DNA from 3 places in the Rhizobium sp. SAFR-030 genome. Region 3 is predicted to be linked to each of the others. Evidence: predicted binding sites of a transcription regulator. Region 3 holds the regulator's gene; each other region holds the start of a gene.

Evidence for each region. Region 3 encodes PhoB, which activates phosphate uptake and scavenging genes when phosphate is short. Its sites were predicted from a motif close to TGTCATNNANCTGTCAT; they were not measured.
Region 1: the regulator PhoB is predicted to act here: its motif matches at 6,035-6,051, upstream of ACR65N_RS09150 (DUF47 domain-containing protein).
Region 2: the regulator PhoB is predicted to act here: its motif matches at 3,645-3,661, upstream of ugpB (sn-glycerol-3-phosphate ABC transporter substrate-binding protein UgpB).

What each region holds. Positions count from the first base shown of each region.
Region 1 is NZ_JBPFDO010000002.1:750,503-761,180, reverse strand. Features, by position in the region: gene bcsN (cellulose biosynthesis protein BcsN) at 1-573, opposite strand, end outside; gene ACR65N_RS09175 (pyridoxamine 5'-phosphate oxidase family protein) at 1,040-1,669, shown strand; gene ACR65N_RS09170 (sensor histidine kinase) at 1,690-3,186, opposite strand; gene ACR65N_RS09165 (circadian clock KaiB family protein) at 3,190-3,483, opposite strand; gene kaiC (circadian clock protein KaiC) at 3,493-5,184, opposite strand; gene ACR65N_RS09155 (NUDIX hydrolase) at 5,456-5,974, opposite strand; gene ACR65N_RS09150 (DUF47 domain-containing protein) at 6,081-6,734, shown strand; gene ACR65N_RS09145 (inorganic phosphate transporter) at 6,734-7,738, shown strand; gene ACR65N_RS09140 (hypothetical protein) at 7,813-8,124, shown strand; gene ACR65N_RS09135 (hybrid sensor histidine kinase/response regulator) at 8,180-10,678, opposite strand, start outside.
Region 2 is NZ_JBPFDO010000005.1:261,622-272,299, reverse strand. Features, by position in the region: gene ugpC (sn-glycerol-3-phosphate ABC transporter ATP-binding protein UgpC) at 1-446, opposite strand, end outside; gene ugpE (sn-glycerol-3-phosphate ABC transporter permease UgpE) at 448-1,296, opposite strand; gene ugpA (sn-glycerol-3-phosphate ABC transporter permease UgpA) at 1,306-2,190, opposite strand; gene ugpB (sn-glycerol-3-phosphate ABC transporter substrate-binding protein UgpB) at 2,266-3,582, opposite strand; gene ACR65N_RS17025 (YraN family protein) at 3,733-4,101, opposite strand; gene rsmI (16S rRNA (cytidine(1402)-2'-O)-methyltransferase) at 4,091-5,002, opposite strand; gene dnaN (DNA polymerase III subunit beta) at 5,267-6,385, shown strand; gene pmtA (phospholipid N-methyltransferase PmtA) at 6,514-7,107, shown strand; gene pyrF (orotidine-5'-phosphate decarboxylase) at 7,280-7,990, shown strand; gene ACR65N_RS17000 (DUF1330 domain-containing protein) at 8,011-8,298, shown strand; gene ACR65N_RS16995 (complex I NDUFA9 subunit family protein) at 8,438-9,418, shown strand; gene ACR65N_RS16990 (hypothetical protein) at 9,646-9,801, shown strand; gene ACR65N_RS16985 (undecaprenyl-diphosphate phosphatase) at 9,886-10,678, opposite strand, start outside.
Region 3 is NZ_JBPFDO010000005.1:418,769-429,446, forward strand. Features, by position in the region: gene ppk2 (polyphosphate kinase 2) at 1-618, opposite strand, end outside; gene phoR (phosphate regulon sensor histidine kinase PhoR) at 850-2,088, shown strand; gene ACR65N_RS17830 (substrate-binding domain-containing protein) at 2,282-3,316, shown strand; gene pstC (phosphate ABC transporter permease subunit PstC) at 3,496-4,980, shown strand; gene pstA (phosphate ABC transporter permease PstA) at 4,977-6,293, shown strand; gene pstB (phosphate ABC transporter ATP-binding protein PstB) at 6,307-7,122, shown strand; gene phoU (phosphate signaling complex protein PhoU) at 7,171-7,881, shown strand; gene phoB (phosphate regulon transcriptional regulator PhoB) at 7,910-8,593, shown strand; gene ACR65N_RS17860 (GcrA family cell cycle regulator) at 8,745-9,284, opposite strand; gene ACR65N_RS17865 (aspartate aminotransferase family protein) at 9,701-10,678, shown strand, end outside.

The DNA of each region.
Region 1 (10,678 bases), on a different contig from region 3:
CGCCCCGACGAGCGTGCCCGTCAGGGTGTAGCCATACATGACGTTGAGCAGCTGCCTCTCGGACGCGTCCGTATCACACAGGCGCATGCGCACCTGGATCATCCCGAAATTGCGGCCGATGGCGAGCGGCGTGCTGCGCGAGCGGATCTGCTGCCAGGCGAAGACGCAGGTATCGCCGGCGGTGGAGCGCCCGGTCGCATAGCTGAACGGACCATAGCCGTTCTGCAGCAGCCGGTTGGTTCGTCCCAGGCGAACGCCCGGGATGGCGCGCGCCACTTCGCGGGAAATGGAGCTGTCGGAGATCGGCGAGTATGAAGCGCTGGACGTCGTCGCCATGGACCCCGGTTCGCCGAGGAACTGCACCCTGAAAAAGTTCTGGCCCGCTACCCGCGCCGTCGTCGCCAGCAGCACGGTCTGTTCGACGCCATTCGAGTACGGCTTCTGGATCACGCCTCGCACCGCCGGTCCACCCGGTGGCGGAACGACCAGTGCCTTCTCCGAGGTGACAAGCTCCGGCGCAGCCGGCTGCTGCACGCCACCGGTGGTGCTGCAGCCGCAGGAGAGTGCCAACACGAACAACGCGCATGCCTTCCTAAACCTGTCCGTCGATATGATTGACACGGATCTGGACGCCTTTCTCATCGATATCTCGAACAGCCTGAAGAGCTTTCAGTGGAAATGGTGAATTAGAATATCATTAACTTCAAGCATGGTTAATGCTCCGTTAACAGGCGATTACGGAGGGGACAAGAAGCTGCCAGTTGTGCGGGAAACGGTCGATTGCGTCTGTGCCTGACGACTTTCCCATGCAAGGGGCAGAACCAAGGCCGGATCGACCGCATATCATGGTCTCAATTCCGGCGAATCAGGCTTAATGAACACGCTACGCATTCATCAGTCCCCGGCAGCCATGGCAGACGCTCAAGATCCGTGGTCGCAACCGAGATCGACGTCCGGGTCGTCAACGCCGGCGATCTGACGTAACACTTGTCTGGCGGCAGCGCCCGGCCGCTGCGGGAGTGGCGCGATGGAGGCTCACATGTCCTACGGATTTCTCGATGTCGCGGTGACCCCGAGCGTTCGCGCTGCACAGGCAGAGATGGGAGCCGACCACATCTGGACGGACTTCAAGGGCCACCGCGAGCACGATCGGTTCGGCCGCAACGAAGCAGCGTTCATCTCCGATCGCGACACCTTCTACATGGCTTCGGTCTCGGAAACCGGCTGGCCGTACGTCCAGCACCGCGGCGGGCCGCGCGGTTTCCTCAAGGTCATCGACGACCAGACGCTGGCCTTCGCCGACTATCGGGGCAACCGTCAATATATCAGCACCGGCAATCTGGCCGCCAACGACCGGGCCTGCCTCTTCCTCATCGACTATCCGCGGCAGGCGCGCCTGAAGATCTACGCGCATGTCGAGAAGGTGTCGCTCGATGCCGATCCGGCCCTCACGCAAGCCGCCACCGATCCCGGCTACGGGGCACGGCTGGAGCGGATCTTCCGGCTCCGGCTGAAGACGTTCGACTGGAATTGTCAGCAACATATCACGCCGCGTTTCACGGAAGACGAACTCGCGCAGGCGATCCGTCCCTTGCGCGACCGTCTTTCGCAACTGGAGTCGGAGAACGCGATACTGCGCGCCCGGCTGGATGCTCTCGGAGAGAAATGATGGAAGCGCCGGGCAGCGCTTCAGTCGGTCGAAAGCACCACGTCTTCCAGTGGCAGGCGGATATCGCAGACGACGCCATCTTCCGGGTATGAGATGCTGGCGTCGCCACCGGCGGAGAACTTCATGCTGCGGGTGATAACCGTGTGACCGAAGCCCATCCGCTGCGGCGTGGCGACCCGCGGTCCGCCGCTTTCCTTCCACCGCAGGTGGATCGTTGCATCATCCTGCGAGGAAGCGATGTCGATGCGGACGTTGCCGCCAGCATTGGAGAGCGCACCGTACTTGGCGGCATTGGTCGCCAGTTCGTGGATCACCAGGCCGAGCGCGATTGCCGCGCGCGGCGATACCGCATAGTCCGGGCCATGCATCACCAGGCGCTCGAACGAGCCGAGGATATGCGGAGCGAGTTCGGCACGGATGATGCTGGCAAGCGGCACCGGCTTCCAAGACCGTTCGGCAAGAAGATTGTGCGTGGCGGCAAGCGCCTGGATGCGGCTGGCGAACGCCGCCTGGAAGCCCTGCACGGTATCTTCCGTCGAGGCGGTGCGCTTGGCGATCGACAGCACCAGCGCCAGCGTGTTCTTCACCCGGTGATCGAGTTCGCCCATCAGCAGCAGTTGCTGCTTCTCGGCAGCCTTGCGCTGCGACAGGTCAACCATCGCCACCACACAGCCGACGATGTTTGCGCCAAGCTTCAGGGGTGCGGCGCTGATCAGCAGGTCGCGGATACGCGGTGCGTTCGGTGCATGGGCTTCCAGACCCTGTACCGGGGTGCCGGCCATTGCCAGCGACAGGAAGTCGTTGCCCTGCATCAGGCCGGTGGTGCCGGCGATCGTGATGTTGAACGCATCATCGAAGGGCAGTCCGATCGGATCGCGCGAGGCGATCCCGCCGACCGCCGCGTTGGCGTGGGTGACGATGCCGTCGAGATTGCAGACGATGACCGCCTCGTTGGCGGAGGCGATGATGGCATGCGCCGCCCGCTCGGATTCCTGCGCCGCAATGGCGCGGATGCGGTGGGTGATGTCGGTGAAGGTCGCTGCAACGCCGTGGTTGACGCCGAGCGCCAGCGGCGCCGCCGACACCAGGATGTGACGTTCCTCGTCGCCGATCGACGTGCTGATCTCACAGGTTCCGCGCGCCGAACGCGCCTGCTCGACCAGCGCCTGCACGGCATCCCGGTCGGCGGGCGACAGTAGATCGACAAGCTCGATGCCGGCAAAGCCTTCTTCCTGCTGTCCAAGCAGTTCGGCCAGCGCCTTGTTGGCATAGATCAGCCTGCCGGAGCCATCGAAGGCGGCCGCACCAGTATCCATCGCCTCCATGAAGTCGCGGTAGGATTCCGTCCGCCCTTCGAGTGTGAACACCTCGTCCTCGTTCTGCGGATTGCGCATGACGAGTGCGTCGACCTCACCTTCGCGGATGGCGCGCAGCGTCTCCTCGGCCTCTTCCAGCCGGCGACGAAGCTCCGATTCGACCCATTCCCGATTGTTCTGATCGCGGCCGCTGATGGTCATGCGTCAGCCACCGACCTTCAGATGCACCAGGACCTTCTCGATGTCGGAAAGGTCGCCGATGATCTTGCGGATCGGCGTGGGCAGTTCGCGAACCAGCGTCGGGATGGCGACGATGTTGTGTTCGCGGGCCAGTTGCGGCTGCTGCCGCAGATCGATAACTTCCACCACGTATTTGCCCGGAAGATGTTCCTCGCAAATGCGCTGCAGGTTCTCGATTGCAGCGGTCGACTTCGGTGTCTGGCCAGCTACGTAGAGTACGAGTTTCCGTGGGGAGCCCTCAGTGGCTTCATCGCTCATCATTCATCCTCAACCGCTCAGACCACGGCTTTTCATCATTTCCTGGCGATCTGAACTGAACTGTTCAGCGTCCTGCTCTTCGAAGGCAAGCTTGCGCCGCATCTCCGCTTCATCTGCTTCCAGCTGCGCCTGGAGCGCGGCAATCTGCGCCTGCGTCTGCCGGCGACGGTTGTCCAGTTGCTCGCGGATCTGCACGATTTCGCCGTCGCGCCTGGCCTGCTCGCGACGATCCCGCGCTTCCTGGGCCCGACGTGCCGAGCCAGTCAGCGCGCGTCCCTCGCCTACATAGGGCAGCAGCAGCTGAATTCCGTTTTCCGTCATCACGAATTCGCGCACCTGATTGGAATGGGCGGTGCCGCGCGCCTTCAACAGATAGAGCTCGCGGTTGAATTCGCCACTCGCCTCGCGGTTCAGCAGCAGGATCCAGGCGTCCATCAGCGACGAGAGGCCAACTTCGGTCTCGGTTGCACCGTCGGCCGAGTGCATCAGATGCGTAAAGACGGCGGTGATGCCCTGCGATTTCAGGGCGTCGACCATGCGCAGCAGCATTGCCTGCACTTCCCCGAGCTCGCCGGAGCCCATGAAGGCGGAGATCGGATCCAGCACGACGATCGACGGCTTGACGCGCATGATCTCGCGCAACATCACCGCCAGGTGCATTTCCAGACTGTAGAAGGTCGGACGGGCGGCCACATAGTGCAGCGCGCCCGAATCGAGGTGCTGCTGCAGATCGATGTTGATGGAGCGCATGTTGCGCACCGATTGCGCCGCTGATTCCTCAAACGAGAAGTAGACGGCGCGTTCGCCGGCGCGGCAGGCGGCATCGACGAAACAGGCGCCAATCGTGCTCTTGCCGGATCCCGCCACACCGCTGATCAGGATGCTGCTGCCGCGATGGAAGCCACGCCCCTCGAGCATTGCGTCGAGATCGTCGATCCCGCTCGCAATCCGCTCGTCGAAGACCTTGTGGTTCAAGCCGAGCGCGCTCACCGGCAGGACGCTGAAGCCGTCCTTGTCGATCAGGAACGGGTATTCGTTCGTACCGTGCGCCGTGCCGCGATACTTGACGATCCGCAACCGGCGCGTGGAAATCTGGTTGTGTACCCGGTGATCGAGCAACACGACGCAATCGGATACGTATTCCTCGAGACCCTGGCGGGTCAGTGTGCCGTCACCGCGTTCGCCGGTGATCACCGTGGTCAGCTCGCGTTCCTTCAGCCAGTCGAACAGACGGCGAATTTCGGCGCGCAGAACAGCGGGGTTCTGAAAGGCGGAGAACAGGCTTTCGATCGTATCCAGGACGACGCGCTTGGCGCCGACCTGGGCGATCGCCAGTTCCAGGCGCAGGAACAGACCTTCCAGATCGTAATCGCCGATCTCGGCGACCTCCGCCGGGTCGACGGCGATGTGGTCGATCAACAGCTTGTTGTCGGCGATCAGATCGTCAACCGAAAAGCCCAGCGAGGCGACGTTGCTGGCGATATCGACCGGACGCTCCTCGAACGTCACGAAGACGCCCGGCTCGTCGTAGTCGCGGATGCCGTTGATGAGGAACGTCGTGGCAAACAGCGTCTTGCCGCAGCCCGCAGAGCCACAGATGAGGCTGGGGCGCCCGGTCGGCAGGCCGCCGAGCGTCAGTTCGTCAAATCCGTCAATGCCGGTCGGCGACTTGTTGATACCGGTTTCCACAGAGTGCCCCATTCAAAATATCGACGTCGTAGTGGCGTCGGTGCGGCTGCACAAGCTTCGACCGTTTATCACGTCACACACGTGGCGCAAGTCTTCGACGTCACGGGTAGATCCATCGCCAGACTGGCGAAGAAAAAGCCCGTAAACCTCAGGTTTCTAAAGAGAGGCACCATCTGATCCCGTCGCCATCGAATACAATACGCGACTCGCAGTCAGGTTCCGATCGCTGGCGTAAACCTGGCTGAAGAGTCTCTCCGAGCAGCGCCGAAACGATTCGGATGCTTCAGGATTTCAAACTCTTCCGCGGCTTGAAGCCGAGAAGGAGAGACTTGAGTTCCGGCTCTCGCACGCGCCTGGCCGCCTCGGCGATCGGCACCCACTCCAGCAGTCGCTCCCCCTTCTCCTTGTATGTCCCCTCCGTTCCCGTCACGTGGATCTGGAAGACGTCGACGATGTAGGGAACGACGTCCAACTGATCGAGCGGCTTCAGGTAGGTGTAGCGACCGACGGGACGCTTGCGCACCGTACCTCGAATACCGGCCTCCTCCCACGCTTCGATCGCCGCCACCTCGTGAGGCTTCCTGTCCTTCATCGGCGACCCCTTGGGGATCACCCAGCGCCCGCTGCGCCGCGAGGTGATCGTCAGCACCTCGAAACCGCCCTCCGCGTCGGCCGCGCGAAAGCACAGGGCTGCGTATTGCTGGCGGAACGGAGCGGTGAACAACTTGTGCGGAACGTGCGCCAATTGCGTCAGCAATCGCTGTGTCTCGTCCGCCGGAGGCTTGGGTGTCTTGCTTGCCATGCTGGATATGCCGTGTGGGTTTGTCTTTTTTGATATTGTCTCGATTGCCCGCGAGCATTTATGACACATTTATGACAGTCAGGCGCAAGTTGAAGGCCAGCCCCGCATGATGAATGTTTTTCGCAAGTTGATGCCGCGGGAAGACAAGTTCTTCGAAATGTTCTGCGAGCACTCACGCACCGTGGTTGCCGCGGCACAGGCTCTCGAGCAGATTCTGAACGGCACGGATGTCGAGCGGAACTGCGAGCGCATCGTCGAACTGGAGCACAAGGCCGACGACATTACCCGCGACGTGCTGCTCGCGGTGCGCCGCAGTTTCATCACGCCCTTCGATCGCGGCGATATCAAGGACCTCATCCAGTCGATGGATGACGCGATTGACATGATGCACAAGACGGTGAAGACCATCCGCCTGTTCGAGCAGCAGAACTTCGACCCGCTGATGCAGCAGATGGGATCGGAAATCGTCGCGGCGGCCAAGCTTGTCGCCGAAGCCATCCCGCTGCTCGACAAGGTCGGAACCAACGCGCAGCGCCTCGCCTCGATTGCCGAACAGGTGACCGTGGTCGAGGGCCGCTCCGACGACCTTCACGACCAGGGCCTCAAGGACCTGTTCCGCCGGCATGGTGGAAAGGGCGGCCAGAGCGATGCGATGGCCTACATGATCGGCAGCGAGATCTATGGCGAGCTCGAGAAAGTGGTCGACCGCTTCGAGGACGTCGCCAACGAGATCAGCGGCATCGTCATCGAGAACGTCTGATGGATGCGACCCTCGCCCTGCCGCTGCTGCTTGCCCTGATCGGCATCGCGCTGTTCTTCGACTTTCTCAACGGCCTGCACGATGCGGCAAATTCGATTGCCACAATCGTCTCGACGCGCGTGCTGCGTCCGCAGTTCGCCGTCGCCTGGGCGGCCTTCTTCAACTTCATCGCCTTCCTGTTTTTCGGCCTGCATGTGGCCGAAACGCTTGGCACCGGCATCATTGATTCGGCGATCGTCTCGCCGCAGTTGATCTTTGCGGCGCTGATGGGGGCGATCATCTGGAACATCGTCACCTGGATCTACGGGATCCCTTCGAGTTCCTCACACGCCCTGGTCGGCGGGTTGCTGGGTGCAGGCCTTGCCAAGGCCGGCTTCAGCTCGGTTGTCTGGTCAGGCGTCGGCAAGACCGTCGCCGCCATCTTCCTGTCGCCGGCGATCGGCTTCTTCCTGGCGCTGGTGCTGGTGCTCATCGTCTCCTGGCTGTTCGTTCGGCAGACGCCGTTCGCCGTCGATCGCACGTTCCGCGTCATGCAGTTCATCTCCGCGTCGCTCTATTCGCTCGGGCATGGCGGCAACGATGCGCAGAAGACGATGGGCATCATCGCCGTGCTGCTGTTCAGCCAGGGGCATCTCGGATCGACCTTCTACGTGCCGTTCTGGGTGGTCATCTCCTGCCAGGCGGCGATGGCGCTCGGCACGCTGATGGGCGGCTGGCGGATCGTCCACACCATGGGCTCGAAGATCACCCGCCTCAATCCGATGCAGGGTTTCTGCGCCGAAACCGGCGGTGCCCTGACGCTGTTCGGCGCGACATGGCTCGGTATTCCGGTATCGACGACGCACACGATCACCGGCGCCATCGTCGGCGTCGGCGCCGCCCGGCGTGTCTCTGCCGTCCGCTGGGGGCTGGCCGGCAACATCGTCATCGCCTGGATCGTCACCATGCCGGCGGCCGGCATCATCTCCGCTTTGTTCTTCCTGCTGGTGGGGCTGATCTCCTAGCGTCAGCCGCATCTCCAGAAGGAACCCCGCCCGGCTCGCCGGCATTGAACCGCCGGAAATCCGAGCGGTGATAGATGCCCACCAGTTATCCGAATACGCCGGACGGCCGATACTTCGTCGTTCGCGGCCGCCTCTGGCGGCGCAGCAATCCGGCCCTCGACGAGGAGACGCGGTCTCGGCTGGTTCGGGACCTGATGTCGGCAAGGCGGGCCGTGCGCGATGCCAAAGGCGACAGCATGGCGACGACTGAGGCCCGGCGGCGGGTCGATGCGGCCAAGGTCGCGCTCGGCGAACGCGGCTCCGTCTGGTGGGACGACGGCGCCCCAGACTTCAACCGCCACATGGCGAAGAACACGCCCTATGCGGACTGGTTCGACAGCCTCTGAGCGGAAGGAGCATGGCAGGCGACAATGCAGCCGGCATACTCCGGATGCACATCCCTTAGCCCTGCGTCACCGCATCCAGCGCCGCCTTCAGCTCTTCCACACCGTGCGGCTTCGGCAGCAGCGCGGTTCGCGACGGATCGTCTAGATCCGGTCCGCGATCGGCGCCCGTCGCAAAGACAATGCCGATCTTCGGCCAGCGCTGCCGCACCTGGATGCAGAAGTCCTCGCCGGACATGCCCGGCAAACCGAGATCGCTGACGACGATGTCGACCGCCTGCGTCTCCAGATGACCAAGAGCCTCCTCCGCCGACCCGGCCTCCAGCACGTCGCAGTCGAGGTCGGCGAGCATGTCCGCCGTTGCCATGCGGATGAGGCCGTTATCCTCGACGAGCAGGACGCTCAGCCGCCGGTCTTCGGCAGCCCTCGGCTCGGCAAGCTGCGCGGCCTTGGCCGGCGGCGGTGCGGCCGCCTGCGCCTCGGCGATCCGCATCTGCTTCTCGTTGTTGAGAACGTGCCGGATCTTGCGAGCCAGCGCCTCGCGCGTATAGGGCTTCGACAGAAGCTGGACGCCCGGGTCGAGCCTGCCGCCGTGAACGATGGAGTTCTCGGTATAGCCCGAGGTAAACAGCACGGCGATGTTCGGCAGCCGCTCCTTGGCTTTGCGCGCCAGGTCGGCACTCTTCAGCGGCCCGGGCATCACCACGTCGGTGAACAGCATGTCGATGGGAATGCCACTCTCGACGATCGTCAGCGCGGCGCTCGCCTCCGGTGCCTTGAGGACGCGGTAGCCGAGTTCCTGCAGCATCTCCACCACAGTGGACCGCACGCCCTCGTCGTCCTCGGCAACCAGGATGGTCTCGTGGCCACCCTCGACAGGCGTGTCGCCCGGCGTGACATCCAGATCCTCCTGCTGCGTCGAACGCGGCAGGTACATCCTGACCGTCGTTCCCTGCGCAACCTCGCTGTAGATCTTCACGTGCCCGCCGGTCTGCTTGACGAACCCGTAGACCATCGACAGGCCGAGGCCGGTGCCCTTGCCCTCCGGCTTGGTGGTGAAGAACGGCTCGAAGACCTTCTCGATCAGGTCGGCCGGCATGCCCGATCCGGTATCCGTGACCGAGAGCACCACATACTGGCCCGCCACCACATCTTCGTTGTTTTTCGCATAGGCGCTGTCGAGTACGGCATTGCCGGCTTCGATGGTGAGCTTGCCGAAGCCATCCATGGCGTCGCGGGCATTGATCGCCAGGTTGAGGATGGCGTTCTCGATCTGCATCGGGTCGACAAGCGTGTTCCAGAGGCCGGCCGAGACGACCGTTTCGACTTCCACGCCGTCGCCGATCGTCCGGCGCAACATTTCGTCCATGCCGCGGATGAGACGGCCGACATTGACGACCCGCGGATCGAGCGCCTGCCGTCGACCGAATGCCAGAAGCTGCGATGCAAGCTTGGAACCCCGCGCCACGCCGGCGAGCGCATTGGTGATCCGACGCTCGGCGCGCTCGTTGCCGGAGACATCCTTGGCAAGCAGCTGCAGATTGCCGGCGACCACCTGCAGGAGATTGTTGAAGTCGTGGGCGACACCGCCGGTGAGATTGCCGATTGCCTCCATCTTCTGCGCCTGCTGAAGGGCGATCTCGGTCTGTCGCAAGGCTTCAGCCGCCTCGCGCTCCTCGGTCACGTCGCGGCCGACGGCATGGATGTAGGCATCGTCGGGCACCGCCGTCCACGAGATCGTGCGATAGCTTCCGTCCTTTGCCTGGTAGCGATTCTCGAACGAGAACGTCGTCACCCCTTCGCTGAGCTTGCTAACTTCGGCAAGCGTGCTGTCCAGGTCGTCCGGGTGGATGAGGTGCATGAAGGAGCGCCCGAGGAGCTCACCCTGGTCCCATCCGAACACCGTACTCCATGCGGGATTGACGGCGACTATCGTGGCGTTGAAGTCGGCGACCAGCATGATGTCCGTCGACAGGCGCCACATCCGGTCGCGGTCGGCGGTGCGCTCCGCCACGCGCTGCTCGAGAGTCTGGTTCAATTCCTCAAGCTTGGCGCGCGTTTCGCGCAGTTCCTCTACATCCGTGTTGGTGCCGATCCAGCGAACGATACGGCCAGCCTCGTCCCTGACCGGGACCCCGCGCGCGATATGCCAGCGATGGACCCCATGCCTGTCGAGCAGGCGGTATTCCATCTGATAGGAGCTGCCGTTCAACCGGGCGTCCGCCCAGGTTTCCAGCGTCGCGAGCCGATCATCGGGATGGACGATTTCCAGCCAGTTGTCTCCGCCGAGCGAACCTTGCGGCCTGCCTGAAAATTCATAGGTCCGATCGTTGAACCATTCGATCGAGCCGTCCGGGCGCGCTGTCCAGATGTGATTGGGGATTGCCTGCGCCAGCGCCCGAAACCGCGCTTCGCTGTCGCGCAACTCCCGCTGTGCCAGGCGCCGCTCGGTGACGTCCTGAACCACACCGACAAAGCGGACGACGTTGCCGTCCGCGTCATATTCGAACTCACCGCTGCGGGCGATGACGCGCTTTTGTCCGTTGTCGGCGCGCCG
Region 2 (10,678 bases), 160 kb from region 3:
ATGGCGCGACCCATTGCAACGCGCTGCCGCTGGCCACCCGACAGCGCCCTCGGCTTGCGCTCCAGATACGGCGTGATCTCCAGCATGCGGGCGGCTTCTGCAACCCGGGCTTCGATTTCCGTCTTGGGCGTACCGCGGTTCTTCAGCCCGTATTCGAGGTTCTGGCGAACCGTCATGTGCGGATAGAGCGCGTAGTTCTGGAACACCATGGCGATATCGCGTTCGGCGGGCTCCATGCGATTGACGATGCGTCCGCCGATCGACACCTCGCCGGACGATATCGCTTCCAGCCCGGCGACCATGCGCAGCAGGGTCGACTTGCCGCAGCCTGAGGGACCGACGAGCACGATGAACTCACCATCGGCAATGTCGATCGAGACCGTGTCGACCGCCTTCACGCCGCCCGTATAGACCTTGGAGACATCGGCTATGTTGATGGTCGCCATGTCACTTCTCCGTTTCTGTGAGGCCGCGGATGAACAGCCGCTGCATGAGGATGACGATGAGGATGGGAGGCAGCATGGCCAGCACGGCCCCGGCCATCACCAGGTTCCACTCGATGACGCCGTCCTGAACGGTCACCATGCGCTTCATGCCCATCATCAGTGTGTAGTAGCCTGGATCGGTGGTCACCAGCATGGGCCAGAGATACTGCACCCAGCCATAGATGAAGAGGATGACGCAGAGCGCGCCGATATTGGTGCGCGACAGGGGCAAGAGGATATCGCGGAAGAACTTCATCGGGCCGGCGCCGTCGACGCGGGCGGCCTCCATGATCTCGTCCGGCACGGTCATGAAGAACTGCCGGAACAGGAAGGTCGCCGTGGCCGAGGCGATCAGCGGGATGGTGAGCCCGGCCCACGAGTTCAGCATGCCGAGGTCGGCGACGATCTTGTAGGTCGGCATGATGCGCACTTCCACCGGCAGCATCAGCGTCACGAAGATGATCCAGAAGGCCAGCTGGCGGAAGGGGAAGCGGAAGTAGACGATGGCAAAGGCCGACAGGATCGAGATGGCGATCTTGCCCACCGTAATGACCACCGCCATGATCAGCGAGTTCAGCGCCATATGCGCATAGTTCGGCAGCCCGTTGGCCGCCGAGGCGCCGGTCAGGATCTCCCGGTAATTGTCGATGAAATGCGATCCCGGCAGAAGCGGCAGCGAGGTGCTGACCAGCGTCGTGGTGTCGTGCGTCGAGGCAATGATCGCCACATAGACCGGAAACGCCACCACCAGAAAGCCGCAGATCAGGAAGGCGTGGGTGAGAAAGGTGAGGAAGGGACGATTTTCAACCATGGTCGTTCCTCAATACTGCACGCGGCGTTCGACATAGCGGAACTGCACGAATGTCAGCAGCATCACGATCAGCATCAGCAGCACCGATTGCGCCGAGGACGAGCCGATGTTGAGCCCCACATAGCCGTCCTGGAACACCTTGTAGACGAGTGTCGTGGTGGATTGCGCCGGGCCGCCGCCGGTCGTGGCGTCGATGATGGGGAAGGTGTCGAACATCGTGTAGTTCACGTTGATGATGAACAGGAAGAAGGTGGTCGGCGAGATCAGCGGCAGAGAGATGTTGAAGAACCGCTTGACCGGACCGGATCCATCGATGGCGGCCGCCTCCATCAGCGACTGCGGCACCGATTGCAGGCCCGCCAGAAAGAACAGGAAATTGTAGGAGATCTGCTTCCAGGCGGCAGCGATGATAATCAGGATCATCGCATGGGTGCCGTTCAGATCATGATCCCAGCGGATGCCGATGATCTGCAGATAGTAGGGCAGGATGCCGGTGGACGTGTTGAACATGAACCACCAGAGCACGCCGGCGATGACCGGTGCCACCGCGTAAGGCCAGACCAGCAGCGTCGTATACACACGGCCCGTGCGCACCAGCCGGTCGACAGCTGCGGCAAAGGCAAGCCCCAGCACCATCGACAGCACCGTCACCGAGATCGCAAAGACTGCCGTGCGCCCAAGCGCATCGAGGTAGTTCGGATCCGCCAGCAGATTGCGGTAGTGCGTGAGCCCGACGAAGACGGTCGAGAAGCCGAACGGATCCTCGCGCTCGAAGGAGGATTTGACGGCCTGTGCCGCCGGCCAGATGAAGAAGACGATGGTGATCAGCAGCTGCGGCGCCAGCAGGAGATAGGGCAGCAGTCGTGCGTCGAAGGTGGTGCGTTTGGTTTCCATGGTGCCCTGCGCAGGAGAGCCTAAAGGAGAGAGGGCCGGCATGGTGGCCGGCCCTCTCCCGCGGATCAGAGGCTGTCAGTTCGCGGCTTCGAATTCGCGCAGCAGCTGGTTGCCGCGCGTCACGGCGCTGTCGAGCGCCTGCTTGGCGTCCTTCTTGCCGGCCAGGAGCGCCTGGAATTCTTCGTCGACGACCGAGCGAACCTGGGTGAAGTTGCCGAAGCGGACACCCTTGGAGTTTTCAGACGGCGTGCCGCGGGTGATCTGCTTGATCGCGATGTCGGAGCCCGGGTTCTTGGCGTAGTAGCCCTGGCTCTCGCCCAGCTCGTAGGCGGCATTGGTGATCGGCAGATAGCCCGTGTACTGGTGCCATTCGGCCTGAACTTCCGGCTTCGACAGGTAGGTGAAGAACTTGGCGACGCCCTTGTAGGTGGCCTCGTCCTTGCCGTTCAGCACCCAGAGCGTGGCGCCGCCGATGATCGAGTTCTTCGGCTCCTTGGTGACGTCGTCATAGTAGGGAAGCGGCGCGAAGCCTGGCGTGAAGGTCTTGGCGTTGTTGATGACGCCGGCGCGGCCGGCCGACGAGTTCATCGTCATGGCGCATTCCTGGGCATAGAACATGGTCGCCGCCTGGTCGCCGCCGACCGGGCCGCCATACTTGAAGAGGCCCTCGTCCTGCCACTTCTTCAGGTTCGCCCAGTGCTTGATCTGGACGTCGCCGTTGAAGGTGAACTCAGTGCCGAGACCGCCGAAGCCGTTCTGCATCGTGCCGAAGGGCTTGTCGTGCAGGGCCGAAAGATTTTCCGTCTGAACCCAGGTGATCCAGGCCGAGGTAAAGCCGCACTTTGCAGCGCCCGACGAGACGATCTTCTTGGAGAAATCCTCGACTTCCTTCCAGGTCTTCGGAGCGACCTCAGGATCCAGGCCGGCCTTCTTGAAGACGTCCTTGTTGTAATACATGATCGGCGTCGAAGAATTGAACGGCAGGGACAGGATGTTGCCGCTGGTATCGGAGTAGTAGCCGACGACCGGCGCCAGGAACGACTTCGTGTCGAACGGCTCGCCTGCGTCCTTCATCAGCTTGTAGACCGGGTAGACGGCGCCCTTGGCGGCCATCATCGTGCCGGTGCCGACTTCGAATACCTGGACGATTGCCGGCTGCTGCTTGGCGCGGAAGGCGGCGATCGCAGCGGTCAGGGTTTCCGGGTAGGAACCCTTGTAGATCGGCACGACCTTGTAGTCGGCCTGGCTGTCGTTGAACTTCTGGGCGATTTCCTCAAGCTTCTTTCCCAGCTCGCCACCCATGGCATGCCACCAGGTAACTTCAGTCGCGGCAAGCGACGTCGATGCGGAAAGTGCGAGCGCGGCTACGGCAAGGCCAAGCTTCTTGAACATGGATTATCCCTCTTCTCCACTGGTTGGATGAGGGTGGCTTAGCCTCCTTGCGTGACACGTCCTTAACAGTTCCATGACGGCATTGTTACAGTCCCGGGCCGGACCTCAGCGGGCTGCTGCTAGGCTTTCAATCTTCGACGGACAGCCGCGTCAGAACGCGTCCGGGAAGTGCCGTGGAAGACGCCAGGGGCGGATCACGAGGATGTCGTAACGCTGCGACAGACGGTGTCCGTCACGCCGCCGACCGAGCCAGAGATCGCTCGCCGCGCGGATCCGCCGCTGCGACATAGCGCTCACGGCATCGATCGCCTGCATCTCCTGTCGGCGTGCCTTGACCTCGACGAAGGCGACCAGATCCCGTTTGCGGGCGATGATGTCGATCTCGCCCACCGGCGTCCGATAGCGCATGGCAAGGATGCGGTAGCCTCTGGCGATCAGATACAGCGCGGCGACATATTCGGAGAACCGCCCATGGCGCTCCGCCTTGCGACGCCGGCCGATCGGATCGTCAGCCGCCATCGGCACCTTTCAGCTCGATCAGCCGCTGGTAGAGGTCCTTGCGCGACAGGCCGGTCAGCCGCGCTGCCTCGGCGGCCGCCTTGGTGGCCGGCATCGATTGCGCCAGCTCACGCAGCATGATGTCCACGTCGATGGCCGCCGGAATGTCGTCATAGGCCGGCGGGCCGACGACGAGGACGATCTCGCCCTTCACGGTCGCGTCGGCATACTGCCCGGCGAGTTCGCCGAGAGAGCCGCGGCGGAACTCTTCAAAAGTCTTCGTCAGTTCGCGGCAGACGCAGGCGGCGCGGTCTGGCCCCAGCACGTCGGCGGCGATCCTCAGCGTGTCGGAGATTCGATGCGGCGATTCAAAGAAAATCAATGTCGAGGGGATCTTCGACAGCTCGGCTAGCCGATCCCGCCTGCCCTTTTCCTTGACCGGCAGGAAGCCGGCAAACAGGAAGGCATCCGAGGGGAGCCCCGAGCCCACCAGGGCGGCAAGCGGCGCCGAGGGGCCGGGAATGGGGACGACGCGATGGCCGGCCTCCAGCGCCAGCTGCCCCAGCCGATAACCCGGATCGGAGACCAGCGGCGTGCCGGCATCCGACACCAGCGCCACGGACTTCCCCTCGTCGAGCGCCTTGATCAGCCGCGGACCGACTTCGTTGGCGTTATGCTCGTGATAGGCATAGGGGCGGCCGGTGATGCCGAAGCGATCGAGCAGGACGCGGGTGACGCGGGTATCCTCGCAGGCCAGCACGTCGGAACCGGCAAGTGTTTCCAAAGCGCGCAGCGTAATGTCGCCGAGATTGCCGATCGGCGTTGCGACCAGGTAGAGCGCGGGCTCGATCGGACGGGCGGGTACCGCCACGTTTGCAACCCGATAGGTGCGGCTCGCCGTCTTGTCCTCGTCTTGCGTCACGTCTGTCCTCGATCACTTGGCCGGCGTTGGCGGCCTCGACGCTGTTATGCGGGAGCCGGCTCCGGACCGCAAGCACGGGCGCCGGATGTGGAAAGCTGTGCGCTATGCCGCGCCGCAACGTGAAATTCGGGAACACCAGACCGGCGCCTCTTGCGTTCCGGCGGGAAACTCTGCCATTTTGCCCGTCCACATCGTCCGGGCAGACTGACGGACAAGCATAATCTTCGGTCCCTTGGACCGGCACGGTCGAAAGCGGTAGCGTCCATGCGTATTACTCTTGAGCGGTCCAACCTCCTGAAGTCGCTGAACCACGTCCATCGCGTGGTGGAGCGCCGCAACACGATCCCGATCCTGTCGAACGTCCTGCTGAAGGCCGCGGGCAACGACCTGGCCTTGAAGGCGACTGACCTGGATCTCGAAATCACCGAGGAGCTGCCGGCGATGGTCGAGCAGGCCGGGGCGACGACCGTTCCGGCGCACCTCCTCTACGAAATCGTCCGCAAGCTGCCGGATGGCGCCGAAGTGCGGCTCGCCACCAATCCGGACGGCGGCAGCATGACGGTACAGTCCGGGCGCTCCAAGTTTTCGCTGCAGTGCCTGCCGGAAACCGATTTCCCGGATCTGACCGCCGGCAGCTTCACGCATACCTTCAAGATCAAGGCGACCGATCTGAAGATGCTGATCGACCGCACCCAGTTCGCCATCTCCACCGAAGAGACCCGCTATTACCTGAACGGCATCTTCTTCCACACGATTGAAGCCGACGGAAAGCTGAAGCTGCGCGCGGTGGCAACCGACGGTCACCGGCTCGCCCGCGCCGACATCGAGGCGCCGTCCGGTTCGGAAGGCATGCCCGGCATCATCATTCCCCGCAAGACGGTCGGCGAGTTGCAGAAGCTTGTCGACAACCCCGAAGCGATGGTCACGGTCGAAGTGTCGGACGCCAAGATCCGTCTGACGATCGGCGGCATTGTGATGACCTCGAAGCTGATCGACGGCACCTTCCCTGACTACCAGCGCGTCATCCCGACCAGCAACGACAAGGAAATGCGCGTCGATTGCCAGAGCTTCACCAAGGCTGTCGATCGTGTCTCGACCATCTCGTCGGAGCGCGGGCGGGCCGTGAAGCTGGCGCTCAGCGAGGGCCAGCTGCTACTCACCGTCAACAATCCGGATTCGGGAAGTGCGACCGAGGAAGTGGCGGTCGGCTATGACAGCGATGCCATGGAAATCGGCTTCAACGCCAAATACCTGCTCGACATCACCGCCCAATTGTCGGGCGAGGACGCGATCTTCATGCTGGCGGACGCCGGCTCGCCGACCCTGGTGCGGGATACCGCGGGCGACGATGCACTTTATGTTCTGATGCCCATGCGGGTTTGAAGAAAAGAGGACCGGTTCGCCGGTCCTTTTTTTGTCGCCTCTTTTGAATGCGACATTTTTCCTTGATTTTGCGTCATCGGGGCGCACTTATCCTTAATCAGCCATGAGCAGGTTGCGTGGAGATCATGATGGAATTGCGTTTGAAAGAGCGGCTTGGCCGGAAATTCGACGAGGAAATCCGCTTCTTCAAGGGATGGATCGACGGCCCGAAACGCGTCGGTGCCATTCTGCCGACCTCCGGTGTCACGGCACGGCGCATGGCAAGCGTCATCACGCCGCAGTCGGGGCTGCCGGTCCTCGAACTCGGGCCCGGCACCGGCATCATCACCAAGGCGATCCTGGAGCGCGGCATCGCTCCTGAGAAACTGGTCTCCATCGAGTTTTCGACGGATTTCTACCAGCATCTGACGCGCAGCTTTCCGCGGGTGCAGTTCATCAACGGCGACGCTTTCGACCTTCAGAATACTCTCGGCAGTCTGCGCGACCAGCAGTTCGACTCGGTGATCTCGGCGATCCCGATGCTGAGCTTTCCCATGGAGAGGCGCATTGCCTTGCTCGAGGACCTGCTGGACCGCATGCCAGCCGGCCGGCCGGTGATACAGATCACCTACGGCCCGGTGTCGCCGATCGTCGCCAGACCCGACCGCTACCAGATCAAGCATTACGACTTCGTCGTGCGCAACATTCCGCCGGCTCAGCTCTGGACCTACACACGTCCCTAACCGGACCGTTTCGATGCCTCCGGTTCGCGAAAGCCCTCACGAGCCGGTCGGACCGGCTTGAGAATTGCGGACGGCCGCGCAATCTTTTCGGCGTCGTCCGCTGTGCCTGCCTTGCCGATTTGCAGTTCGCATGCGACTGGACGGCGGTGAAATCAGCGCAGGGAGAGACGACATGAACGCACGCGACCGCTTGATCGTAGGCCTCGACATTCCGACCATCGCGGAAGCCGAGGATATGGTCGCCACGCTTGGCGACAGCGTCTCCTTCTACAAGATCGGCCACCAGCTGGCCTTCATCGGCGGCCTAGAGCTGGCGCGCGATCTCGCCCGCGACGGCAAGAAGATCTTCCTCGACATGAAGCTGCTCGACATCGACAATACGGTGGCGAAGGGCGTCGAGGCGATCGCCGGCATGGGCATGACGATGCTGACGCTGCACGCCTATCCGAAGGCCATGCGCGCGGCCGTGGAAGCGGCGAAGGGATCCGACCTCTGCCTGCTCGGCGTCACCGTTCTGACCTCGATGGACGCGGCTGACCTTGCCGAGGCCGGCTATGCACAGACGCCAGAGGAACTGGTCCGCCGCCGCGCCGCGCAGGCCCGCGAGGCCGGCATGGGCGGCATCGTCTGCTCGGCGGAGGAGTCGGCCGCAGTGCGCGAGATCGTCGGCACCGATATGGCGGTCGTCACCCCCGGCATTCGTCCCAAGGGCGCTGATGCCGGCGACCAGAAGCGCGTCGTGACACCATTCGATGCCCTGAAGGCAGGATCGAGCCATCTCGTTGTCGCCCGTCCCATCGTCAAGGCCACTGATCCGCGTCAGGCGGCGGAAGCCATCCTCGATGAGATGCGCCAGGCCCTGTGGCCGGCCAACGACGCTTGAAAACCGAAGGAGAGACAACAATGCCCAAGGGATACTGGATCGCCCGCGTCGACGTGCATAATGCCGAGCGCTACAAGGACTACGTGGCCGCCGCCAAGCCGGCCTTCGAGAAGTACGGCGCCAATTTCCTCGCTCGTGGCGGCGCGATCACCGAACTTGAAGGTCCTTCACGGGCCCGCAACGTCGTGATCGAGTTCCCGTCGATGCAGGCGGCCGTCGACTGCTACAATTCCCCGGAATACCAGGTCGCCGCGAAGATCCGCCAGGAGGTCGGCGACGCGGAGATGGTGGTGGTCGAGGGCGTTTGAGGATCTCGCGTCCCGCAATCCAGCAGTGCGGCCCAAAATCTTGGCCCGGCGTGACGCCAGGCCACGCCGAGGCTTCACCTCGACGACCGATTAGGCTAGAGACTGATCACCCTATTCTACCTGCTTTCGGAGCATCCCCATGACCATGTCCAATCTTCCGCCGCTCGTCACTGTGTTCGGGGGCTCGGGCTTCGTCGGCCGGCATGTGGTTCGGGCACTTGCCAAGCGCGGCTACCGCATCCGGGTCGCGGTGCGCCGTCCCGATCTCGCCGGCTTCCTGCGGCCGCTCGGCTATGTCGGGCAGATCCAGCTGGTCCAGGCGAACCTGCGCTACCGCGCGTCCATCGACCAGGCCGTCTCCGGTTCCGCGCATGTCGTCAACTGCGTCGGCATCCTGTTTGAAAGCGGCAAGAACTCGTTCGATTCCGTGCAGGAGTTCGGCGCCAAGGCCGTGGCCGAAGCCGCCCGGGCCGCTGGTGCAGGCCTCACCCACGTCTCGGCCATCGGCGCCGATGCCAAGTCCGCCTCCTCCTACGGCCGCAGCAAGGGCCGTGCCGAGGACGCCATCCTGTCGATCCTGCCCGAGGCCGTCATCCTGCGGCCGTCGATCGTGTTCGGCAAGGAAGACAGCTTCTTCAACAAGTTTGCCGACATGGCGCGGATGATGCCCTTCCTGCCGCTGATCGGCGGCGGCAAGACGAAGTTCCAGCCGGTCTTCGTCGGCGATGTCGCCGAGGTCATCGGCAACTCCGTCGACGGCAAAATTCCCGGCGGCAAGATCTATGAGCTCGGCGGACCGGAAGTCCTGACCTTCAAGCAATGTCTGGAACTGGTACTGAAGGTCACCTGTCGCAAGCGCCGCTTTATCTCGCTGCCCTTCGGCGTCGCATCCTTGATGGGCAGCGTCGCCTCGATGGTGCCGCTCATCGCGCCGCCGCTGACGAGCGACCAGGTGACGCTTCTCAAGAAGGACAATATCGTGTCGGATGCCGCCAAGGCGGACGGCCGCACGATCGAGAGCCTCGGCATCCGCCCGACGCTGATCGAGACCGTGCTGCCTAGCTATCTCGTGCAGTTTCGTCCGCAGGGCCAGTTCACCAATTCCGGCAAGGCCGTCTGAGCCACCCGGTTTCGGAGCGGAGCATGTGAGGCAGGCGCTGCGCTTCGCCTCACATGCCAACATCCTGATGTGACACAAATGACGCATCCGCCAACAGGCTTGCGTTAACCGCGGCTTCAGCAAGTTGCTCTATTGAATTCCTGGGCGACGGCTCGTAAACCCCGGAAGCCGAGCGAGACCTCGTCAGCGCCGCGACACTCACATCATTCTCCGAAAGGCATTCCTCCATGGGCAAGTCCATCGCACTGTTTTTTGCGTGTGCGGCACTGGTTATTCTTGCAGGCTCCTTCCTGGCGCCTGGCACGGTTGCGGCCAACAAGACCGCCTGCGCACCCGCCTATGGCGTCGATCCGTGCAGCACGGGTTCGATCACGGCTCGCTGAGCCGTCACCTTTGGCCCTCGGGCCTTCGAGGCGGACCGGCCGGTCCGCCTGAGCTTTAGAAGTTCCCACTCAAGACGATTGTCTTCAGTTGAAGACCAGCAGGGCGATCAGCCCGACGGTGCCGACGGCAATACGCCAGTAGGCAAAAGGCGCAAAGCCGCGGCTGGCAACGAAATCCAGAAGAAAACGCACAACGAAGAGCGCCGTCACGAAGGCGGCGACGAAGCCCACGGCGATGATGCCGAGATCGTCGAAGCTCAGGATGTCGCGGTTCTTGTAGAGATCGAGCGCGAAGGCGCCGACCATCGTCGGCATGGCGAGGAAGAAAGAGAATTCCGCCGCCGAGCGCTTGTCCGTGCCGAGCAGCAGCGAGCCGACGATGGTGGCGCCCGAGCGCGAGGTGCCGGGGATCATCGCCAGGCACTGGAAGAAGCCGATCTTCAGGGCGAGTGACGGCGGATAATCCATCACGTCCGTGTAGCGCGGCTCGAGCTTCATCCGGTCGACGGCCAGGAGGATGAAACCACCGACGATCAGCATGACGCAGATCAACAGCGGCGTCTCGAACAGGACGGTCTTGATGAAGTCGTGCGCAAATGCACCGATGACGGCAGCCGGCAGGAAGCCGACAAGCACCGTCAGCACGAAGCGGCGCGACTGGACGCTGCTCGGCAGGCTGAGGGCTATCTGGGTGAGCTTGCGGGCATAGACGAGCAGGATCGCCAGGATGGCGCCGAGCTGGATGAGAACGGCGAAGGTATTGCCGGGCGACTGAAAGCCGAGAAACTGGCCGGCCAGAAGCACGTGGGCGGTCGACGAGACGGGGATGAATTCAGTCAGGCCTTCGATGAGTCCGAGGACGAGGGCGCTGACGATG
Region 3 (10,678 bases):
CGGGTCATGGCGACGATCGTGGAAACGCTTCAGCTGCATCTCCCTCCCGATGTTCAGCCAGAATTTGAAGAAGTGAATGCCGTCCTCCACCAGCAGGTCCTCGAACGTCGGCACGACTTTCAGGAAATGCTGATGCTGCTCCGGCGTGGCAAACCCCATGATCGGCTCGACGCCGGCGCGGTTGTACCAGGACCGGTCGAACAGCACGATCTCGCCCTTGGTCGGGAAGTGCGAGACGTAACGCTGAAAATACCATTGGCCCGCTTCCGTCTCGGTCGGCTTGGTCAGCGCCACCACATGCGCCGAGCGCGGGTTGAGGAACGAGCGGATGGTGAAGATCGTGCCACCCTTGCCGGCGGCGTCACGGCCCTCGAATACCGCCATCACCCGCTTGCCGCTGGCATTGATCGACAGCTGCGCCTTGACGAGCTCGATCTGCAGCGCCTCGAGTTCCTTCTTGTAGTGCTCCCGCTTGAGCTTCTTGTCGTAGGGATAGCCGCCGGATGCCAGCGCCTCGTCCTCCACCCAATCCGGAAGTTTCGGGTCGTCGATGTCGAAGCGGCGGGTCTTGCCGCCGATATCCAGTTCGACGATCGGGGTGTCGATCAGTTCCGTCATATGTCCTGCTCCGCCTGCGGCCGTGTCGGGAAGTGATCATGTAAGGCGCGCCGTGACAATGTCCTGTCTTTGATGGCGAAATCCAAGGACAGGCTGAAATTTCACTGCGACGCGAAGTCACCGATGTATATCTGTCATACGCAGCCGCTATCACCGCCGGTCAAGCCGGTGGTCGCGATAGGCATGATGCGGGGGATGGAGATGGGCTGGATGGACGTAGGCAGCAGTCGGATCGGGCGCCTGAGGGACAATTGGCTGGTCGTCGCCGCCGCAAGTCTGCTGGCGATCCTGGCGGCTGCCGGCGGCCTCAATCCGGCCTTTGCCGCTGCGGCCTGGCTGCTGATGATGCTGGCGCTTCTGCTCGGGCCGGTGATGACGGCGGAGCCGCCCGCCATCCGGCCCGTCGTTGCGCCGGCACCCGCGGAAATCGATCCTCTCGATGGCCTGGCAAGGGCCTATGCCGCGCTCGACCTGCCTGTCATGGTCCTCGGGGAAGAGGCCGACGTGGTGCTGCAGAACCCGGCCGCTGCCGCAAGCTTTGCCGAACTTGCACCGGGCCTGCACCTCTCGGCACGGCTGCGGTCGCCGGGCATCCTCGACATGGTGCGGGAGACCATCGTGACCGGCAAGCCGAACCAGATGGAGTTTTCAGAACGCATTCCGTCGGAGCGTGTGTATCTGGTGCGGATCGAGCCGATAGTGCTGCCGGCCGGCTCGACGTCCGGCAAGGAGGGTGAGGCCGCTCGCTATTTCGCGCTGTCCTTCAAGGACATCTCCGAGCTGCGCAGCCTTGATCGCATGCGTTCCGATTTCGTCGCCAATGCCAGCCATGAGCTGCGTACGCCGCTTGCGTCATTGCGCGGTTTCATCGAGACGCTGCAGGGTCCGGCGCGCGGCGATCTCGGCGTACAGGAGCGGTTCCTCGGCATCATGCTCGACCAGGCAACCCGCATGAGCCGCCTCGTCGATGATCTGCTGTCCCTGTCGCGTCTTGAGCTCAAATCCCACATCGCCCCGAACCAGGTCGTCGACCTGGTGCCATTGGTCAGTCATGTGCGCGATGCGCTCATGCCGCTCGCCCATGATCTCGGTGTCGAGATCCGCATGCATCTGCCGGAGGGCAAGGCGGAGGTGACGGGCGACCGCGACGAACTCATCCAGGTGATCGAGAACCTGATCGAGAATGCCTGCAAATACGGCCAGGAGGGAAAGATCGTCGACGTCTTCCTGCGCCAGCAGCCGGGCGAAGCGGTGGAATTCAGCGTCGTCGACCGTGGCCCGGGGATTTCACCCGAGCATGTGCCGCGGCTGACGGAACGCTTCTACCGCGTCAGCGTCGCCGACAGCCGTTCAAAGAAGGGCACCGGTCTCGGCCTTGCGATCGTCAAGCACATCCTGACACGCCACCGAGCGCGGCTGGTCGTCAGGTCGGAACTGGGCAAGGGGACCGACTTCACCGTGCGCTTCTGACATGCAGAAACAGCGTTCTATGTATGAATGCCGTTTTCCGCCATGATTTCAGTGTCTTGAACTGTCACAAATGTTTCGTGGATCTGACATAAAAGGGTGGGGCTCCGGCCGCTATGACAAGCAGGCCGAGCGCCGGCGAGAGCGAGAGCTGGCTGGACGGCCGAATTCACACAAGCCCTGACGGGAGATCACTATGAACATCCTGAAACTTTCCGCAGCTGCCCTGGTGGCATCTGTCGCATTCGCCGGCGCTGCCGCTGCGCGCGACCAGATCCAGGTTGCCGGCTCGTCCACGGTTCTGCCCTACGCAAAGATCGTTGCCGAAACCTTCGCCGAGACCTTCCCGAACTTCAAGGCTCCGGTTGTAGAATCCGGCGGCACCGGCGGCGGTCTGAAGGCATTCTGCTCGGGCGTCGGCGAAGGCACGATCGACGTTGCCAATGCCTCGCGCAAGATCAACAAGAGCGAAACTGAAGCCTGCAAGGCTGCCGGCGTCAACGACGTGCAGGAAGTTCGCATCGGTTACGACGGCATCGTCTTTGCCTCGGACTCGTCGAACGGCGAGATGAAGATCGAGCCGAAGGATCTCTACAAGGCTCTGGCCGCTGAAGTTGTCGTCGACGGCAAGCTCGTCGCCAACCCGTACAAGAACTGGTCGGAAGTCAACGCAACCCTGCCGAAGGGCCCGATCGCCGCCTACATCCCGGGTTCCAAGCACGGCACCCGCGAAGTCTTCGAAGAGAAGATCATGGCTGAAGGCTGCAAGGAAGCCGGCGCCACGGACGTGATCAAGGCCGCCATCACCGATGCCAAGCAGGCTGCCGCCAAGTGCGTTGCAGTCCGCAAGGACGGCGTGGCTGTCGACATCGATGGCGACTACACCGAAACGCTGGCGCGCATCGCCGCCAACAAGACCGGCCTCGGCGTTTTCGGCCTGGCCTTCTATGAAAACAACAAGGACAAGCTGAAGGTTGCGACCGTCGCGGAAGTCGTTCCGTCGACCGAAACCATTGCCAGCGGCAAGTACCCGGTTTCCCGTCCGCTGTTCTTCTACGTCAAGAAGGCACACCTGGGCGTCATCCCGGGCCTCAAGGAATACGTCGAGTTCTTCATCTCCGACGACATGGTCGGCCCGGACTCGCCGCTTGCCGAATACGGCCTGGTTGCTGCTCCGGACGACCAGCGCGAACAGGTCCGCAAGGACTTCGCTTCCGGCAAGACCATGTAACGAACGACCCGGCGCCGCCTCGTGCGGCGCCGACCGTCTTCTTTGGCCTTTGAGGGGACCCGACAGGGACCGGCCTCAGCGGATCGAAAATCGCGGTTCGTACGTGCGAATAATTCGGTTCCGGTGAAGGCAATTGTGCGGTAACGCGTGCCGCCAGAGCGGTAGGCCGGGGGATTGTAATGAACACATCGTTGATTTTATTGGTCTTGGCGATCATTGCGGTCGTCTGTTATGTCGCCGGCACACGGCGCGCCCTGTCGATTGCCGATGGCGTATCCTCAAGGCTCCACTCACGCCCCGGCTATTACGGCAGCTTCGTCGCCGTCTGTGCCGCACTGCCGGCGCTGGTCGTCCTGGCCGTCTGGCTGATCGTCAGCCCCATCTACATCAACTCGACTGTCCGTGAAGGCTTTCCCGAAGAGGTGAAGGCGCAGTCCGAGGCGCAGCAGGGCCTGAGCTTCGGCATGGTCAGTTCGCTCGCCCGCGGCATGGATGTACTGACGTTCGAGGAAATCGATCGCGTCGGCGCCAATCCGGTCGAATTGCGGGCGATGCTCGGCACGAAGGGTGTCGCACTCGCCGGCGATCCCGAGCCCTACATGGTCGCGTCCGCCGGCGACCTCAACGCCATGAGCAAGATCAGCAGTCGCGTCATGACAGCGGTGGTGCTGCTCGTGGCGCTGGGTGGTGCGGCGTTCTCCTACACCCGCATTGCGCCCCGCTTCCGGGCCCGCAACCGCGTCGAAAACGTCATTCTGTCCGCGCTCATCTTCGCCTCGTCGATCGCCATCGTCACGACGATCGGTATCGTCATGTCGATGTTGACGGAAGCCGGCCACTTCTTCGGCCGCATCCCTGCGTGGGAATTCTTCTTCGGCACCGTCTGGGATCCGCGCTTCGCAGCCGCCGGCGCCACTGCCTCGGAAGGTCAGTTCGGCCTGATCCCGCTGCTTGCCGGCACGCTCTACATCGGCCTTGTGGCGATGCTCGTCGCCGTGCCTGTCGGCCTGTTCTCGGCGATCTACATGTCGGAATATGCGTCGCCGAAGGTTCGCGCTGTCGCCAAGCCGCTGCTCGAAGTCCTGGCCGGCATCCCGACCATCGTCTACGGCTTCTTCGCCCTGACCTCGGTCGGCCCGTTCCTGCGCGACCTCTCCTCGCAGCTGAACGGTCTGGCGACCGGCGATTATACAAACTTCATTCAGGCACAAAGCGTTCTCACCGCCGGCTTCGTCATGGGCATCATGCTGATCCCCTACGTCTCGTCGCTGTCGGACGACATCATCACCGCCGTGCCACGCGCCCTTCGCGACGGTTCGCTCGGGCTCGGCGCCACCAAGTCGGAGACGATCAAGAAGGTCGTCATGCCAGCAGCACTGCCGGGCGTCGTCGGCGCGCTCCTGATGACCGCCTCGCGCGCCATCGGTGAAACCATGATCGTCGTGCTGGCAGCCGGCGTTGCCGCCCGCATGCAGCTCAACCCGTTCGAGCCGATGACAACGGTGACGGTCAAGATCGTCAGCCAGTTGACGGGCGACCTTGAATTCACCTCGCCGCAGACGCTGGTCGCCTTCGCGCTTGGCATCACGCTGTTTGCCATCACGCTTTGCCTCAACATCTACGCGCTCTTCATCGTGCGCAAATACCGGGAGCAGTACGAATGACCGACGTGGTTTCCACCCCCGCCGGCGTCTTAGCCAAGCCTGCTCGCCGGGATATCGGCATCAAGCGCCGCTACGCCGCCGAACGCCGCTTCCGCGCCTATGGAATCGCCGCACTGTCTTTCGGTATCCTGTTCCTGATGCTGCTTCTGTGGTCGGTCGTCTCCAAGGGCTACACCGCCTTCCAGCAGACGATGATCACTGTGCCGGTCGAGTTCTCCGAGCAGATCATCGATAAGGACAACCAGCGCGCCACCGATCCGCAGAAGCTGATGACGGCGAACTATCCGATCGTCGCGCGCAACGCCGTGGCCAAGGCGCTTGGCGTCAGCGAGGGCGACACCGCCCAGCTTCGCGCCGTCAACCAGATGATCTCGAACAGCGTGCGTAACCAGCTGCGCGACATGGTCGTCGCCAATCCGCAGATCATCGGCACGACCCAGACCGTCTCGCTGCTCGCCGCCGGTGACATCGACTCGGCCTTCAAGGGCCAGATCAACCTGGAAGTGACCGAGCAGAACCGCAAGATCTCCGACCAGCAGGTCGGCTGGATGAACAAGCTCGCCGAAGCGGGTGCACTGGCAAAGCACTTCAACTCCGGCATCTTCTTCAACGGCGCGTCGAGCCGCCCGGAGGCGGCCGGCGTTGGCGTTGCGCTGATCGGCTCGTTCTACATGATGCTGATCGTCCTGGTGCTGGCGCTGCCGATCGGTGTTGCGGCCTCCATCTACCTGGAGGAGTTCGCGCCGAAGAACCGTCTGACGGACCTGATCGAAGTCAACATCAACAATCTGGCGGCCGTGCCGTCGATCGTCTACGGCCTGCTCGGTCTTGCCGTCTTCATCAATTTCATGGGCCTGCCGCGCTCGGCCTCGCTGGTCGGCGGCCTGGTGCTGACGCTGATGACGCTGCCGACGATCATCATCGCCACCCGCGCCGCATTGAAGGCCGTCCCGCCTTCGATCCGTGCGGCGGCCCTCGGCCTCGGCGCGTCGAAGATGCAGACGATCTTCCACCACGTGCTGCCGCTCGCCATGCCGGGCATCCTCACCGGCACGATCATTGGCCTGGCACACGCGCTCGGTGAAACCGCGCCGCTGCTGCTCATCGGCATGGTGGCCTTCGTTGCCAACTATCCGACCACGCCGATGGATCCGTCGACGGCGCTGCCGGTGCAGATCTACATGTGGGCCAACGAGGCGGAACGCGCTTTCGTGGAACGCACGTCCGGAGCAATCATCATCCTGCTCCTGTTCCTGATCGTAATGAATGTCGGCGCAATCCTGTTGCGTCGTCGCTTCGAACGGCGTTGGTAGAAGGAGACGGACAATGAACATGATGTCTGAAGCTGCAGTTGAGAAGGCGCTGGATCAGAAAATGAATGACGTTTCCTACAAGATGGTGGGCAAGGACGTATCGGTTTACTACGGCGAGAAGCGCGCGCTGTTCGATGTGAACCTGAACGTCCGCGAAAACACCGTGACCGCGCTGATCGGACCGTCGGGTTGCGGAAAGTCGACCTTCCTGCGATGCCTCAACCGCATGAACGACACCATTGAGCAGTGCCGCGTCACCGGCCGCATCGTGCTCGATGGCGAGGACGTCTACGACCCTTCGATCGACGTCGTTGAACTGCGCGCCCGCGTCGGCATGGTGTTCCAGAAGCCGAACCCGTTCCCCAAGTCGATCTACGAGAACGTCTCCTACGGTCCGCGCATTCATGGCCTCGCCAGGAACCGCGCCGACATGGACCAGATCGTTGAGGCAAGCCTGCAGCGCGCCGGCCTTTGGAACGAGGTAAAAGATCGCCTGCTGGAATCCGGCACCGGCCTGTCCGGCGGCCAGCAGCAGCGTCTGTGCATCGCCCGCGCCATCGCCGTGTCGCCGGAAGTCATCCTGATGGATGAGCCGTGCTCGGCGCTTGATCCGATCGCGACGGCCAAGGTCGAGGAGCTCATTCACGAGCTGCGCGCCAACTACACGATCGTCATCGTTACCCACTCAATGCAGCAGGCTGCCCGCGTTTCACAGCGCACCGCCATGTTCCACCTCGGCCAGCTCGTCGAGGAAGACGATACCGACAAGATGTTCACCAATCCGGATGACCAGCGCACGCAGGACTACATCATGGGCCGTTTCGGCTGATCAGACAGCGCCGCCTGCCACTGGTTCCATTCGTCCGAGGAGAGACACATGCCATCCCATATCATGTCGGCTTATGATGAAGAGCTGAAGTACCTCAATCGCCGCATCTCCGAGATGGGCGGCCTGGCCGAGCAGATGTGCTCGGACGCCGTGCGGGCGCTCGTCAATTCCGACAGTGCTCTCGCGCAGAAGGTCATCTCCGACGACGTTATTCTCGATCATGCCGAGCGCGAGATCCAGGAGAAGGTGATCGTCACCATCGCCAAGCGCCAGCCGATGGCGGCGGACCTGCGCGAGATCATCGGCACGCTGCGCATCGCCGCCGATCTCGAACGGGTCGGCGATCTCGGCAAGAACACCGCCAAGCGGGTGATCGCAGTGCAGGGCACCGGCGTACCGCGCAAGCTGGCCCGCGGCCTGGAGCATCTGTCCGACCTGGCGCTGGTGCAGCTGAAGGAAGTGCTGGACGTCTATTCGCACCGGTCTGCCCAGAAGGCCGAGGCGATACGCCAGCGCGATGAAGAGATCGACGCGATGTACACCTCGCTGTTCCGCGAGCTCCTCACCTACATGATGGAGGATCCGCGCAACATCACCACCTGCACGCATTTGTTGTTCTGCGCCAAGAACATCGAGCGCATCGGTGACCACGCGACAAACATTGCCGAGACCATCTACTACATGGCGACCGGCGCCCAGCCTGTCGGCGAGCGGGCCAAGGACGACAGCTCCAACATGCTCGGCGCTGTGGCCGAATAGCTGCGCGGACCTGTAGGAGTTCCTGATTATGCTGCCGAAGATTTCTGTCGTCGAGGACGAGGAGGCGCTCAGCGTTCTCCTTCGCTACAACCTGGAAGCTGAAGGTTACGAGGTGGAGACGATCCTGCGCGGCGACGAGGCGGAGATCCGTCTTCAGGAGCGCGTGCCGGATCTGCTTATCCTCGACTGGATGCTGCCGGGGGTGTCCGGCATCGAGCTCTGCCGACGGCTGCGCATGCGTCCGGAGACCGAGCGTCTGCCGATCCTCATGCTCACCGCCCGCGGCGAGGAAAGCGAACGTGTCCGCGGTCTGGCGACCGGTGCCGACGATTACGTCGTCAAGCCGTTCTCGACGCCGGAACTGATGGCGCGCGTCAAGGCGATGCTGCGCCGCGCGCGTCCTGAAGTCCTGTCCAGCGTGCTTCGCTGCGGCGATATCGAGCTCGACCGCGATACGCACCGCGTGCACCGCAAGGCCCGCGAAGTGCGTCTGGGGCCGACGGAGTTCAGGCTGCTGGAATTCCTGATGGCGTCGCCCGGCCGCGTTTTCTCGCGCTCTCAGCTTCTCGACGGCGTCTGGGGGCACGACATCTATGTCGATGAGCGCACTGTCGACGTGCATGTCGGTCGTCTTCGCAAGGCCCTGAACTTTTCCAACATGCAGGACGTGATCCGCACCGTGCGCGGCGCCGGCTATTCCATGGAAGCCTGACGCTTAGAGGCGATCCGCCTGTCCTGACGAAGCCCGGCCGACAGGTCGGGCTTTTTCGTGGGCCGCGGGCGAACGTCCGGTCCGGCCGGACGCAGGCCACAAAAAAACGGGCACAAGGCCCGTTTTCACCAGTGCATCGACTGTGCTCGTATCAGGCACGTGCGGCCGCGGACTTGCGGCGCTCGGTGACCGGCTGGTAGGCAAGCCGTGCGTGGTACTTGCAGTAAGGCGAGTTGTCGCAGGATTCAGCGCCGCAGAAGTGGAAGTCGTCCTTCAGCGGATCGCCGACCGGCCACTTGCAGGTGCGTTCGGTCAGCTCGGTGAGGACGAGGCGGCGCGCCATCGGGACCACGACATTGGTCGTCACCAGCTGGGTGGCGTTGATCGCCTCGATCTGGAAGTCTTCCTTGACCGCGGTTGCACCCATCGGACGGCCGATGGTGCGTGCCGGTACAACGTTCGGGCGAGCGGTGTAGGCCGGAGCGCGTGGCACCGGCGCAGTGCGCTTGGGCGTGCGGGCGGCAGCCGAAGTCCCGCCGGCCTTGATGCGGCCCGGCAGGTTGAGGCGATGCACCTTGCCGATCACCGCGTTGCGGCTGACGCCGCCAAGCTGGGCAGCGATCTGGCTGGCGCTGAGCCCTTCGGCCCATAACCGCTTCAATCTCTCGACGCGTTCGTCTGTCCAATTCATGCTGTCTCTCCGCCTTGAGCACACATCAGCAAGACAGAATCTCTCACCGTTACGACGAAACCAATTTCGTCGCGCATACTACATCTATACTTTTGGTGACTAGTTCCGCCGCATGCAGTCTAGTAATTGATCTTTAACCTAGAGGGCGGTGGACTCGCTGACAAGAGTCGTACGAATCGCTGCGAATCGATTTCCGGGTTTTCCCCAACTTGCTGCCAGACAGAGTCTTTTTTGCCACAGCGGCCGAAACCTGCGCCGTAACCGCCATGGCCCGGCAATGCGCCGGAATTGGAGCGATTTGTTGACAGCCGTCGGCGGAATGCGGATAGTGCAGCCGCCGCCCGCTGGGGCGGCATTTTTGATTTCGGCGGACGTTGCCGCCGCACAGATGATGATGCCCAAGGAGTGCTGTCGCCATGGCTGAAGCCGCGCTTTTCGACACGTTTGCACGGGCCCCTCTGCGCTTCGAGCGTGGTGAAGGGGTTTGGCTGGTGACGGAGACGGGCGAGCGCTATCTCGATTTCGGCGCAGGCGTCGCGGTCACCTCCTGCGGCCACGCCAATCCGCATCTTGTCGAGGCGCTGAAGGCGCAGGCCGACAAGGTCTGGCACCTTTCCAATCTCTACGAGATCCCCGAGCAGGAGCGGCTGGCACAGCGGCTGGTCGAGGCGACCTTCGCCGACAAGGTGTTCTTCACCAATTCCGGCGCGGAAGCCCTGGAATGCGCCATCAAGACCGCCCGCCGCTACCATTACTCCAAGGGTCATCCCGACAAGTTCCACATCATCACCTTCGAGGGCGCCTTCCACGGTCGGACCATTGCGACGATCGCTGCCGGCGGCCAGGAAAAGTATCTCGAAGGCTTTGGCCCGAAGGCGCCCGGTTTCGATCAGGTGCCGTTCGCCGATATCGAGGCCCTCAAGGCGGCAATCACCGAGAACACCGGCGCTCTGCTGATCGAGCCGATCCAGGGCGAGGGCGGTATCCGCACGGCATCCAAGGAATTCCTGCAGCAGCTGCGCAATCTCTGCGACGAGCACGGCATGCTGCTGATCTTCGACGAGGTTCAGACGGGCGTCGGCCGGACCGGCAAGTTCTTCGCCCATGAATGGTCCGGCGTTACGCCTGACATCATGGCTGTGGCCAAGGGCATCGGCGGCGGTTTTCCCTTCGGCGCGTGCCTCGCGACCGCCGAAGCTGCCTCCGGCATGAAGCCCGGCGTGCACGGAACCACCTATGGCGGAAATCCGCTGGCGATGGCTGTCGGCAATGCCGTGCTCGACATCGTGCTGGAAGACTCCTTCCTGCAGAATGTCCGCGACGTGGCGCTGGTGTTCCGCCAGGGGCTCGCGGGCATTCAGGACCGCTTCCCCGAGGTTATCGAGGAAATCCGC